Regions from separate parts of the Alishewanella sp. SMS8 genome, predicted to be linked through region 1. Evidence: predicted binding sites of a transcription regulator. Region 1 holds the regulator's gene; the other holds the start of a gene.
What was found. Region 1 encodes sigma-54, which starts transcription at its own class of promoters, with help from an activator protein. Its sites were predicted from a motif close to GTTGGCACGNNNNTNGNNT; they were not measured.
Positions count from the first base shown of each region.

Region 2: the regulator sigma-54 is predicted to act here: its motif matches at 4,496-4,514, upstream of ORJ01_RS10885 (flagellar basal body rod protein FlgF).

Region 1 is NZ_JAPJEA010000001.1:1,180,537-1,187,672, forward strand. It holds gene ORJ01_RS05430 (calcium/sodium antiporter) at 1-182, shown strand, start outside; gene ORJ01_RS05435 (KpsF/GutQ family sugar-phosphate isomerase) at 191-1,162, shown strand; gene kdsC (3-deoxy-manno-octulosonate-8-phosphatase KdsC) at 1,164-1,718, shown strand; gene lptC (LPS export ABC transporter periplasmic protein LptC) at 1,715-2,269, shown strand; gene lptA (lipopolysaccharide transport periplasmic protein LptA) at 2,259-2,750, shown strand; gene lptB (LPS export ABC transporter ATP-binding protein) at 2,747-3,469, shown strand; gene ORJ01_RS05460 (RNA polymerase factor sigma-54) at 3,518-5,005, shown strand; gene hpf (ribosome hibernation promoting factor) at 5,031-5,318, shown strand; gene ptsN (PTS IIA-like nitrogen regulatory protein PtsN) at 5,325-5,798, shown strand; gene rapZ (RNase adapter RapZ) at 5,795-6,652, shown strand; gene ORJ01_RS05480 (HPr family phosphocarrier protein) at 6,642-6,917, shown strand; gene ORJ01_RS05485 (Na+/H+ antiporter subunit G) at 6,953-7,136, opposite strand, start outside.
Region 2 is NZ_JAPJEA010000003.1:90,505-97,640, forward strand. It holds gene ORJ01_RS10855 (chemotaxis protein) at 1-676, shown strand, start outside; gene ORJ01_RS10860 (protein-glutamate O-methyltransferase CheR) at 693-1,526, shown strand; gene flgB (flagellar basal body rod protein FlgB) at 1,590-1,991, shown strand; gene flgC (flagellar basal body rod protein FlgC) at 1,994-2,413, shown strand; gene ORJ01_RS10875 (flagellar hook assembly protein FlgD) at 2,424-3,107, shown strand; gene flgE (flagellar hook protein FlgE) at 3,134-4,426, shown strand; gene ORJ01_RS10885 (flagellar basal body rod protein FlgF) at 4,578-5,324, shown strand; gene flgG (flagellar basal-body rod protein FlgG) at 5,410-6,198, shown strand; gene flgH (flagellar basal body L-ring protein FlgH) at 6,213-6,884, shown strand; gene ORJ01_RS10900 (flagellar basal body P-ring protein FlgI) at 6,894-7,136, shown strand, end outside.

The DNA of each region.
Region 1 (7,136 bases):
CTTCAACACTCGATATTAATGCTGGTACGCGGGATAGTTACGTGATGATCGCGGCGGCCTTTGCACTGTTATTAATGTCAATACGTATCGGCAAGCAACAACGTATCAATCGATTAGAAGGTGGCTTGCTTTTAAGCGGCTTTATTGGCTACCAATATTTGTTATTTACTCATTTGGCGTAAACTTGGTTATGACCACAAAGACTTTCCGTGAACAGGCTTTAGCGGTATTACGCATCGAAGCCGAAGCCGTTCGACAACTCGAACAATATCTTAATGATGATTTTGAGCGCGCTTGTCAGCTGGTACTCGATAATAAAGGTAAAGTTATCGTCAGCGGTATTGGTAAATCTGGCCACATTGCCAACAAAATAGCGGCAACCCTCGCCTCTACTGGCTCTCCGGCTTTTTTTGTGCATCCAGGCGAAGCGAGCCATGGTGATTTGGGTATGTTGTCAAAAGACGATATCGTTATCGCCATCTCCAATTCTGGTGAAACAGCAGAATTACTGACCATAGTGCCAATTATCAAACGCATGGGTATTCCACTGATCGCCATGACCGGGAAAGCGGATTCTACGTTAGCGCGCTTGGCCGATATTCACTTATGTGTAGCTGTACCTCAAGAAGCTTGCCCACTTGGCCTAGCGCCCACCGCCAGCACCACGGCGACACTGGCGATGGGTGATGCCTTGGCTGTCGCGGTGTTAGATATTAGAGGCTTTTCAGCCGATGATTTTGCGTTATCGCATCCCGGTGGCAGCCTTGGTCGCAAGTTATTGTTGCGCTTAGAAGATTTAATGCATAAAGAGAATTTAGTGCCTATCGTACCGCAAGAGGCCAGCATTAAAGATGCCTTATTAGAGATTTCACGCAAAGGGCTCGGCATGACCACCGTGGTCGATGCACAAGGTCGCTTAGCTGGGCTTTTTACAGACGGTGATTTACGACGTATTCTTGATCAACGTATTGATATACACAGCACCTCTATTGCCAAGGTGATGACGGTCAATTGCATTACGGTTAAAGCAGAAATGCTCGCCGCCGAAGCGTTAAATATTATGCAGCAACGAAAAATTAATGGCCTGATCATTGTTAACGAGCAGCGCGAGCCAATCGGCGCCATGAATATGCACGACTTACTGCGAGCAGGAGTAATGTAACATGGACTTATATCGCCAGTTGTACCAAGCTATCAGTGATACTAACGCCAGCCGCGCGGCTGATATTAAATTACTTATCTGTGATGTCGATGGCGTATTTTCGGATGGGCGCATTTACTTAGGTAATCAAGGTGAAGAGCTAAAAGCCTTTCATACCCGGGATGGCTATGGCATTAAAGCACTGCGCCAAGCTGGCATAGAAGTAGCCGTGATAACAGGGCGACAATCGGCCATTGTGGAGCAGCGTATGAAATCGCTAACTGTGCCCTATATTTATCAAGGGCAAGAAAATAAAACAGCTGCATTTCAAGCGCTGCTCGCTGAACTGCAATTAGATGCCAGCCAAGTCGCTTATATCGGTGATGATTTGGCCGATTGGCAAGTCATGCAACATTGTGGCTTAGCCGTCGCGGTAAAAGATGCACATCCTTATTTGCAAAAGCACGCCCATTTAGCAACGTCATTACCTGGCGGCTTTGGTGCAGTGCGCGAATTATGCGATCTGTTACTGATTGCGCAACAGCGATTTTTACAATTTGATGGCAGCAGCTCATGAGAAAGTTTTTTGTGCTCATCGTCATGTTACTCGTGATAGTCGCGGGCTACCTGTGGTTGAATCCCAGCGTTGAGCAAGTGGATCTGCAAGTGGATCGAGAATTTCAACCGGATTACATTGCTGAAAATGTTACCTTGCGCATCTACGACAATGAGGGCTATATTGCCGATCACGTGCAGGCGCTGAAATTAGAGCATTTTGAACAGCTCGGCTTTACGCAGTTTGATCAACCGCGCTATACCCTGTTTAATAAAGCACATCAGCCTGCTTGGGAAATCAGTAGCTTACAAGGTGTCTGGTTTCCTGAAGATAAGATTATTTTGGAAAACCAAGTGGTTTTGCAAAACAAACAAACCCTAGGTTTAGTAGAACGCGTTGAAACGGCCTCATTACAACTGATGTTGCCTGAAAAAAGTATTCATACGCATGAAATCGTTCAGATCACCGGCGCCGGTTTTTTCATTAAAGGGCAAGGTATGCATGTCGATTTAACAAAAGAAACCATACAATTGCAAAAGCATTTAGAGACGGTATATTTCAATGAAAATTAATAGCTTAATGATTGTTTTGGCCTTTTTTTCTGCCGTTAGTTTGGCCGCCGAACCGGATCATAAACAGCCCATCTCGGTCGATGCAGATAAAACCTTAGCCTCATTAATTGACAGCATTGCCAGTTATGCCGATAACGTTGTCGTACGTCAGGGGTCCATGTTGATCAAAGCAGACAAACTTGAAGTCGACGCCAGTGCTGGTAAAGGTAAAGAGGTGTTTATTACAACAGGCTCACCGGCGACCTATTCACAAACTCTGCAAGGTGATCGTCCTGTAACCGCTCAAGCGAATGAGATCCGATTTGACCGTGCCAGCCGAATTTTAACGTTATCGGGTAATGCCGAAGTGATGCAAAGCGGTAGCTTAGTGCGCGGTGCCGTGATCCGTTACAACATTGAATTACAACAATTAAGTGCTGAAGGTGAGCAAAATCGTCGCGTTACCACGATTTTCACCCCAGAAAACAAGGACAATCCATGAAGTTAGTGGTCTCGCACCTCGCCAAAAGCTATAAAAGCCGGCAGGTAGTGAAAGATGTCAGCTTAGAGGTCAATGCAGGGCAAATCGTCGGTTTATTGGGCCCTAACGGTGCAGGTAAAACGACAACCTTTTACATGATTGTTGGCTTAGTTCCCTCGGATAAAGGCACCATTACCCTCAACGAGCAAGATATTACTTTTGCTCCGATCCACCAACGTGCCCGCGCCGGCATTGGTTATTTACCGCAAGAAAGCTCGATTTTTCGTAAATTGACTGTGCATGAAAACTTATTGGCCATTTTGCAAACCCGCAAAGATTTAAGCACGCAACGCCGCGCTGAAATTGCCGATGATTTATTAGAAGAATTTCATATCGGCCATATCCGCAACAGTTTAGGGATGGCGTTATCTGGTGGCGAGCGTCGTCGGGTTGAGATCGCGCGAGCATTAGCCGCTGATCCCGCTTTTATTTTATTAGACGAACCGTTCGCTGGCGTTGACCCGATTTCAGTACTTGATATCAAAAAAATCATTCAACACCTCGCCCAACGTGGCATTGGTGTTCTCATTACTGACCATAATGTGCGTGAAACGTTAGATGTTTGTGAAATCGCTTATATTGTCAGTCATGGCGAACTGATTGCAGCCGGTTCTCCGCAAGATGTTCTAGCAAATCAGCAGGTACGTGATGTATACCTAGGTGAGCAATTCAGGCTATAGTAAAGAAGATAGAACGCAACTGCGCATTCAGGAGAGAATTACAGGTACATGAAGCCCTCTTTGCAACTCCGCCTAGGACAACAGCTTACCATGACGCCACAACTGCAACAGGCGATACGCCTATTACAGTTGTCTACCATTGAGCTACAGCAAGAAATACAGGAAGCGTTAGACGCGAACCCGTTACTCGAAGGCGATGATGATTTCGAACGTCAGCCAGATGAGGTTGATCACAGTCTTGGCAATATCAATCGCGATACCCTTGACGATCCACGCAACAAAAACTCAGAGCAAAAAGACGCTGCCGATCGCGATACCAGCGATGATCTGAATCAACAAAACATCCAAGAAGATTTACCGCTAGATAATAACTGGGATGACTTAGTCAGTGCCGCCCCTGTTAGCAGTGGCAACATGCCTGATGACGATATGGTGTATCAGGGTGAAACCAGCGATACCCTGCAAGATTATTTACGTTGGCAAATGCAACTGACGCCCTTTTCTGAAATCGACCGGGCTATTGCTGAGATCATTATTGAAGCCATCGATGACAATGGTTTTTTAAGTATCAGCTGCGAAGAAATACTCGACTCACTGCAATCTAACGAGGTCGAGGCCGACGAAGTTGAAGCCGTGATTAAACGCATTCAATTATTTGATCCGGTCGGGGTTGGCGCGCGCTCGGTGCAAGAGTGTTTACTGGTGCAGTTACGGCAGTTTGAGCCAACTACCCCCTATTTAAATGATGCAAAACTCATTATTAGCAACTATACCGAATTTTTAGCAAATAGAGACTTTCGTTCTTTGATGCGCGTGACTAAACTCAAAGAAGAAGAGTTAAAGGAAGTCATGCAGTTGATCCACAGTTTAAATCCACGGCCGGGTGCTGATGTGATTAAACAAGAACAGCAGTATGTGATTCCTGATGTCACGGTGACAAAAGTAAAAGGTCGTTGGCAAGTCGAATTAAACGCTGACGCTATGCCCAAAATACGGATCAATCAGCAATATGCGGCGATGAGCAAAACCGCTAAAAATTCCGCTGATACGCAATTTATTCGTTCGCACTTGCAAGAAGCTAAATGGTTTTTAAAGAGCTTAGAAAGCCGAAACGATACTTTACTCAAAGTAGCCAATTGCATTGTGCAGCAACAACAAGCCTTTTTTGAGCATGGTGAAGAAGCCATGAAACCGATGGTATTGAATGATGTTGCAGAAATGGTCGGTATGCATGAGTCGACGATCTCACGCGTCACCACTCATAAATATATGCATACACCACGTGGAATTTTTGAACTTAAGTTCTTTTTCTCCAGTCATGTTAGTACAGAGAGTGGTGGTGAATGTTCTTCCACTGCCATTCGTGCTTTTATTAAAAAATTGGTGGCGGCAGAAAATCCGGCAAAACCGCTAAGTGACAGTAAAATGGCGGAGATTTTGTTAGAACAAGGGATAAACGTGGCTAGGCGAACTATCGCTAAATACCGCGAATCGTTGTTTATTCCGCCGTCAAATCAACGAAAGACCCTGCTGTAAGTGTCTTAACTAAAAGGAAGAGTCTATGCAAATCAATTTAACAGGCCGTCACGTCGAAATTACCGAAGCCTTAAAAGATTATGTCGAGAATAAATTTGCTAAGCTAGAGCGTCATTTCGAGAACATTAATAATGTACATGTCATCTTAAACGTGGAAAAATTACAACAGATTGCCGAAGCTAAAATCCATCTCACCGGTGGCGAAGTGTTTGCGGTGTCTGAGAACGAAAACATGTATGCTGCGATTGACCAGTTAATAGACAAACTCGATCGGCAGGTCATTAAACACAAAGAAAAACTGTCACGACACTAAGACATTATTATGAATTTAAACGCAATGTTAGCGGAGAACTGCACGAAAAGTGCAGTTCTATTTAACAGTAAAAAACGTATCCTCGAATATATCGCCGAACTGGCTCACCAGCAGCTTCCCGAACTATCTGAATACACGATTCTTGAAGCCTTAATGACCCGTGAAAAACTCGGTTCAACCGGCATCGGTGGCGGTATCGCCATTCCTCACGGCAAACTTGACTGCGTAACTCAACCGATTTTGGTGTTTGTGGTCAGTAAAGACCCTATCGCGTTTGATGCGATAGATAACCAAGCCGTCGATATTTTTTGCGCTATTTTAATACCCACTGAGCAATGCCAAACGCACCTAAGTACGTTATCCGGTATTGCCAAATTGTTGAGTCAGAAAGACTTAACCAAAAAAATCCGCCATGTCGAGTCAGATGAACAACTGTATCAGCTACTACTCGACTATAGCCAAAAAACAGGTGAGTCATGAAACTACTCGTCGTCAGTGGTCGCTCAGGCTCTGGCAAATCGGTTGCTCTAAGAGTCATGGAAGATCTCGGCTATTACTGCGTCGACAATCTCCCGGTTAATCTATTACCGACTCTGGCAACTGCAGTAATGGGCCAATATGAACGCGTTGCCGTGAGTATTGATGTGCGTAACTTACCGAGCGATCCCGATGAGTTATCAGACATTTTGTCGTATCTGCCGCGCAAGCTGGAACTGACGATTTTATATTTGGATGCGGATCACACCACGCTAATTAAGCGCTTTAGCGAAACGCGTCGCTTGCATCCGCTATCCCATCAAGCGATGTCGCTCGATGAAGCCATTTCACGTGAACAACAGTTATTAGATCCTATCTCTAGCCGCGCCGATTTATATATCGATACCACTGAGCTGAATGTGCATCAACTGGCCGAGCAATTACGTGAGCGGATCTTAGGCCAAAAGACCGGCCGTTTAGTGATACTCTTTGAATCCTTTGGTTTTAAATATGGTATTCCAAAGGATGCCGATTTTGTGTTCGATGCGCGGTTTTTACCCAACCCACATTGGGAGCCGGATCTGAAACCGCTCACAGGTTTAGATCAGCCAGTTAAAGATTACCTCGCCTCACAAGACGTGGTTGCAAAATATACGTGGCAGATCAATACCTTTATCGCCAGCTGGTTACCTCATCTCGAACGTAACAATCGCAGCTACTTAACGATAGCGATTGGTTGCACAGGTGGCCAGCATCGTTCAGTGTATATCGCACAAAGCCTAGCCGAAACCTACCGCAGCCAACGCGAAGATGTACAAATTCGCCATCGGGAATTAGTCAGACATCATGGCCGATAAGTTAGCTGCAACAGTCACGATTATTAATGCCCTAGGCCTACACGCACGTGCCGCAACCAAGCTAGTGCAGTTAAGCCAGCAATTTGATGCCAAAGTAGAATTAGTGCAAGAAGATGGTAAAACAGCAGATGCCGGCAGCGTACTGGCCTTGCTGATGATGGCCAGTAGTAAAGGTAAAACCCTTACAGTGACCACCGAAGGCCCTGACGCTGCTGAAGCATTAGACGCGATTACTTTATTAATTAATACCGGTTTTGGCGAATAGCGTAAAGCTTGTGCTTTACGCTATTGCTAGGTTTTTTAGGGTAAATTCGACTTAATATGCGAACGACTGCTGTTTTGTAATTGCCCTCGCTTGAGTTCTTGCTCACCTGTAGTCCGCGCAATCGCCTCAGTCTGATGATGCAGGGCAGCTTTAATGAGCATATGTGCACTGATTGGCGCGGTGATCAATAAGAAGATAGTAATCAACAATTCATGCACG
Region 2 (7,136 bases), on a different contig from region 1:
AGATCTTTCCACTGCGTTCATTATTATTTCTGAGTATAACCGCTCGGTGCAGGGCTTTTTAGTCAGTTCAGTTGAGCGCATAGTTAATACCAACTGGGAAACCATCATGCCTCCGCCAAAAGGCACTGGTGGTAAGCAAAGCTATTTAACGGCTGTTACCGAACTGGATAAAGAATTAATTGAGATCTTGGATGTTGAAAAAATTCTCGAAGAGATTTCACCCTCACCGACAATGATCCACGATGAAACGGTGTCGAAAAGCATTGCAACTGATTTAGGCGATCGAGTTATTTTAATTGCTGATGATTCTACTGTGGCCCGTAATCAGGTGAAACGGGCGCTAGAGCCTTTGGGTGTAAAAATGCACTTGGTCAAAAATGGCCGCGAAGCGCTGACCTATCTACAACAATTAAGTGAACAATGCCAACATTCGATCACAGAAAAAGTGGGTTTACTGATCTCTGATATCGAAATGCCGGATATGGATGGCTATACCCTAACAGCGGCGGTGAAAGCTGATGTGAAACTGCGACAGTTACATGTGATTTTACATACCTCGTTAAGTGGCGTGTTTAATCAGCAAATGGTACAAAAAGTGGGGGCTGAGGATTTTATTGCAAAGTTTAATCCCGACGAGTTAGCACAAGCAGTGCAAAAATGGCTCCACGTTGAATAATTGGTAAGGGTTATGCGTGCAGAATAAGCAGTTACAAGAATCGGAATATCGGCAATTTCGGGATTTTCTCGAGCAACAGTGCGGTATCGTGCTGGGTGACAATAAGCAATATTTGGTTAAAAGCCGTTTAACCCCCTTAATGCAACGTTTTAGCCATGGCAGTTTATCTGAACTGGTTGCCAAAACCATGAGTCCGTTTGAACGGCAGTTACGCTCAGCCGTGATTGACGCTATGACCACCAATGAAACCTTATGGTTTCGTGACAACTACCCATACGAGCTACTAAAGAATCAATTATTGCCGGAGCTGGAAAAAACTTGCCGCAGCGTCAAAATTTGGTCAGCGGCTAGCTCATCGGGTCAAGAGCCATATTCTATTTCAATGACCGCGCTAGAGTTTCAGCAAAGTCGGCCAAATGCCTTTCCTGGTGGGGTGAATATTTTAGGTACTGATATATCCAATACAATGCTGGAGCATTGCGCCAGAGCCGAGTACGACGGCTTAGCTTTAGCGCGTGGTTTATCACCTGAGCGACGCACGCGGTTTTTTGAAGATACCTCTAATGGCATGATGCGCGTTAAAGATAACGTGCGTAAAAAAGTGACTTTTCGGCATCTTAACCTGCTAGACAGTTATACTCTGCTAGGGAAATTCGACATCATATTCTGTCGCAACGTATTGATTTACTTTTCTCCTGAAGTGAAAGCGAAAATAATCAAACAGTTTGCTCAGTCATTAAATAGTAAAGGTTACTTAATCCTCGGGGCCTCAGAGTCATTGTCAACCATGAATGAAGACTTTGACATGCTGCGTTGTAATCCGGGTATTATTTACCGCAAGAAATCTTAACTCTGCATCTTGGCCTGCTTTTTGCTTCCTCAAACTAAGGTTACAACATGAGGTGGCAAAAAAATGGCAATCAGTTTAGACAAAGCCTTTGGCATGCACGAACAAGCGTTGCTGGTTCGAGATCGTCGTGCGCAAGTGCTGTCAGAAAACGTCGCTAACGCTGACACTCCTGGCTATAAAGCTAAAGACATCGATTTTCAGCAAGCGCTGGTGAACGCCCAATCTCGGCAAAGCCGTTCCATGCAGCGGACGCATGATGGGCATTTCGCCATTTCTACTGCAACCCGGCACGAAGTGAAGTTTCGTAATCCAGAACAAACTGATACCGGTGATGGTAACAGCGTGGACATGAACCGCGAACGTAATGCCATGATGCAAAATGCCATCGAATACCAAACCAGCCTACAATTTTTGAATAGTCGGATCAGTGGCTTGAAAAAAGCCCTTACAGGCACAGGACAGTAATTATGAGCTTATTTAAAGTGTTTGATATTGCTGGCTCTGGCATGACCGCCCAGTCAGTAAGAATGAATACCACAGCCAGTAACATTGCCAATGCGAACAGCGTAAGCAGTAGTATCGATCAGGTTTACCGTGGTCGTCACCCGGTGTTTGCCACCGAGTTTGCGCAAGCGCAGCGGCAACAAGATGCCGGCTCTGGCGTTAAAGTGCTGGGAATTGTCGAGTCTGACGCACCCCCGAATGTGGAATATGCGCCCAATCATCCGTTGGCGGATGAAAATGGCTATGTTTACAAGCCTAATGTCAACATTATGGAAGAAATGGCGAATATGATTTCAGCGTCTCGAGCCTATGAAACCAATGTACAAACCGCAGATGCCGCAAAACAAATGTTAATGCGCACCTTACGGTTAGGTCAGGGTTAAGGAGTAACGCATGACAACCATTAATACAAATTCTGCGCTAGAAGGGATGTACTGGGATACTGAGAAAAAAGTTGCCGATAAAAACAATGGCGCTTTAACGCAGTCAGATTTTTTTGCTTTGTTAACTCAGCAGTTAGCTTATCAAGACCCGACCAAGCCGGTAGAAAATGATCAAATGATCGCACAGATGACTAACTTTACCATGGCCGATGGTATCACCAAGCTTAATGATAATTTCAGTAGCTTGGCGCAAAGCATGTCGTCCAATCAAGCCTTGCAAGCCTCATCACTAGTAGGGCGTAGCGTGCTGACACAATCTGAACAATTGGTTTTCACCGGTGAGTCGCTCTCGCGTGGCCAAATAAACCTTGAACAACCAGCTGATAACATGAAAGTGATTATCACTAAACCCAACGGTGAGTTAGTTTCTACATTTAATGTTGATCAACCGCAATTGGGTAAAAATGAGTTTGCTTGGGATGGTACGAACCAAGCGGGTGAAACCGTTGCCGCTGGGCTTTATAACATCAGTGTTGAAGTTAGCGCCAGAGGCAAAACGGAAAATGCCCCAGTACAAGTGTATACCCCTGTATCCAGTGTCAGTATGGGCAACAACGGTAACGGCATTACACTGAATTTATTAGGCATCGGGGCAGTGAAATTGGCCGATGTGTTAGAAGTTTCTTATGGTTAATACGACCGCTTAAGGTGAGGTAACATATGAGTTTTAATATTGCATTAAGCGGTATCGCCGCTGCACAAAAAGATTTAGATACCACAGCAAATAACATCGCTAACGTTAATACTACAGGTTTTAAAGAGTCTCGAGCTGAATTTGCCGATGTTTATGCATCTTCGGTATTTCAAGCCGGTAGAACTAAAGTGGGTGATGGGGTCAGAACATCATCAGTTGCACAGCAGTTTCAACAAGGGTCGTTATTGTTCACTAATAACTCATTAGATTTAGCGGTGACGGGAGACGGTTTTTTTGTGACTTCCTCTGAAGTGGGCTCTCGAGATTATGCTTACACCCGGTCCGGTGCGTTTAAGCTAGATGCAAATAACTTTTTAGTGAACAACAATGGTGCCTTTTTGCAAGGTTACCCTGTGGATTCCGATTCAGGTACAACTAGCTCTGTCAGTTTAAGTACAACTGGGCCAATTCAGATCCCCACTACTGCAGGTGCGCCCAGTGCCACACGTGATGTGTTTGTTAGTATGAACTTAGACGCACGTTCATTGCCACCAACCATTACAACGTTTGAGCCAACTGACCGAGCCAGTTATAACAGCACCACCTCAACAACGATTTATGATAGCTTAGGTCAGGCACATATACTCAGTGTGTATTTTGTAAGAACAGACCCTTTGGCGAGTAATACTTGGGATGTGTATACCACATTCAATGGAACTCTTGTTCCCTCGGCTACCTCACAATTAGTTTTTAAGTCAGATGGAACACCAGGTGAAAATCCAGGTGACTTTGAAGATATTACCATTTCGCCTCTTGATTTAAATGGCTTGTTAAATAATGGTGCTAATTTTGGAACCGTGGGTGATTTTGGTATCCGTTTTCGCGATGAAGCAGGTACCCGAACGCCAACTCAATATGCATCAGCTTTTGAAGTGGGCTCACTAAGTCAGAATGGTACTACAGTCGGTCGTTTAACTGGGCTGGATATTGATGTTGGCGGCAGGATTATGGCGTCTTACTCTAACGGCGATCAACAATTTTTATCGCAAGTATCGATGGTGCGTTTTGCCAATCCGCAAGGCTTAAGCCAAGCGGGAGCAACGTCTTGGAAAGCCAGTTTAGCGTCTGGCGAGCCGTTAGCTGGTGAACCTAACACCGGTACCTTTGGTAGTATTCAAAGCTCCGCGTTAGAGCAGTCAAACGTAAACCTTACAACGGAGCTAGTTGATCTAATCAGCGCGCAGCGTAACTTCCAGGCCAATTCTCGGGCGTTGGAAGTTAACAGTACGCTTCAACAAACCATCTTACAGATCCGGTAAACGCTTTGTCATTCAAATCAAGCCACCTACGGGTGGCTTTTTTTTAATCAAAAAATCCTGTTTTATCAAGCTGGCACTCTTATTGCTTAAATATATTAAGTTGATGAAAAGTTTCGTTAAGTAAAAACAGCAAGTCCCTGCGAGGTTTACTATGGATCGTCTGTTATATATCGCCATGAGCGGTGCCAAAGAGAACATGAATGGCATCAGCGTACGAGCAAATAACTTGGCAAATGCCGGCACAGTGGGTTTTAAAGCCGATTTTGAACAGGCCCGTGCCATGCAAGCCTTCGGTGAGGGGTTGCCTACTCGAGTGTTTTCGTTAACAGAGAGTCCAGGTCAAAACTTTGACAGTGGCGCGATGATTATTACTGAACGCGAATTAGACGTTGCTATTCAAGGTAACGGTTGGTTTGCTGTGCAAGATAAAGAGGGTAATGAAGCCTACACCCGAGCGGGCAATTTACAGATTAGTGCCAGTGGCATGCTAATGACCGCCAGCGGTTTACCGGTGATGGGGGATGCGGGGCCGCTGCAACTCCCTGTGCCGTTAGCGAAGATGGAAATCGGCGCTGACGGCACCGTGATTGCGAGAGCGCAGGGTGCCCCGGCGAATGCGCTAGAAGAAGTAGGGCGTATTAAGCTAGTACAACCGGAATATGCCGATATTGTGAAAGGTAACGATGGCTTGTTTCGACGTAAAGATGGTCAGGATGCCGAGGCTAGTGCGAATGTCAATTTGCTTAGCGGTGCCTATGAGGGCAGTAATGTCAATGCGGTTGGCGAAATGACCACGATGATCAGCTTACAGCGCCAGTTTGAATTACAAGTGAAAATGATGAAGCAAGCTGAGCAAATGGATCAACAGCAAAATCAATTGCTGCGAATTGTAGGTTAAGGCTTTTTTCTTTTTACCGTTTTACTTCAGCCAGCAGCAGCTTGCTTGGCACTTAGTTAATAGGGCGTAAGCCCAGGAGGTACAAATGCATCCAGCATTGTGGATCAGCAAAACAGGGTTAGACGCGAAACAGCGTGATATCTCGGTTATTTCTAATAACTTGGCGAACGCCAGTACTGTAGGCTTTAAAAAGAGCCGTGCCGTATTTGAAGATTTGCTGTATCAAAACATTAATCAGCCAGGCGGGCGTTCTTCACAAAATTCTGAATTACCTAACGGTTTAATGATAGGTGCCGGTACCAAGGTAGTTGCGACGCAAAAAAGCTTTACTCAAGGCAATATGATCACTACAGAGAACAGTTTGGATCTGATGATCCAAGGCCATGGTTTTTTTGAAGTGTTAATGCCTGATGGCACTATTTCTTATAGTCGTAATGGCCAATTCACGGTTGATGGTGACGGTAATGTTGTGACCTCTGGTGCCGGGTATCAGGTGCAGCCCAATATTGTGGTGCCGCCAGATGCCACTAATATCATGGTGTCTCAAGATGGCGAGATCTCCGCTCGTTTAGCCGGGCAGGTTGAGAATGCGGTATTAGGTCAGTTAACTGTCACTAACTTTATTAATCCGGCCGGTTTAGAGCCGATTGGCCAAAACTTATTCAGCCAAACGCCAGCCAGCGGCGATCCGGTGCAAGGCATTCCAGGATTAGAAGGACTGGGGATTATTGTGCAGGGAGCGCTAGAAACCTCTAATGTCAATGTCACAGAAGAGTTGGTTAGCTTAATTGAAAGTCAACGCGTGTATGAAATGAACTCTAAAGTCATTTCTACCGTGGATCAGATGCTTGGTTTTGTTATTCAACAGTTATAAGGCAGGTACAGCTCATGCGTAATGTCCTATTGATACTGATGGTCAGCAGTTTAACCGCCTGTTCTTCTATGCAAGAAGCGCAGCCAAACGATCCGTATTTTGCTCCCTTGCCGCCAGAGTCGGCGCCGCGGCCAGTGGTAAAAAACGGTTCGTTGTTTATGCAAAGCCATTCTAATAGCTTGTATTCCGATAACAAAGCACGGCATGAAGGTGACATTATTACGGTTGTGCTTCGTGAGAAAACCCAAGCGTCGAAAAAAGCCAAAACAGAAACGGCTAAAGACAGCAACATTGCTTTTGACCCGATTAATTTTGCCGGAAGCAATGTGTCGGTTGGCGGTAATGTGTTGCAGTTTGGCGCGGGCAGTAGCCAAGACTTTAAAGGCGACGCCAAAGCCGATCAGAGCAATAGCTTAGTCGGCGATATCTCGGTCAATGTGTTGCAGGTCATGTCGAACGGTAACTTAGTGATCCGCGGTGAAAAATGGCTGACATTAAATACCGGTAAAGAATATATCCGTTTAACTGGTGTTATTCGGCCACAAGATGTCGATGTGAATAACACGGTAGAGTCGACCAAGATTGCCAATGCACGTATCGAATACAGCGGCACGGGTGCACATCATGGCGGGCAATCACCAGGCTGGTTAACCCAGTTTTTTAATGGTCCATTCTGGCCATTCTAGGAGCAGTATATGCGGTTTCTGATCATGCTCGGCTTATTATCTACGCTAGTTTGTAGCAATCTTGTTCAGGCTGCGCGTATTAAAGATGTCACCGATATTGAAGGGGTGCGTAGTAACCAATTGGTTGGTTATGGGTTGGTGGTCGGCTTACCCGGTACTGGCGAGCAAAGCCCTTTTACCGAACAAAGCTTCCGCACCATGCTGGCTAATTTTGGGATTAACCTACCAGCGGGTTCGCGCACACAAATAAAA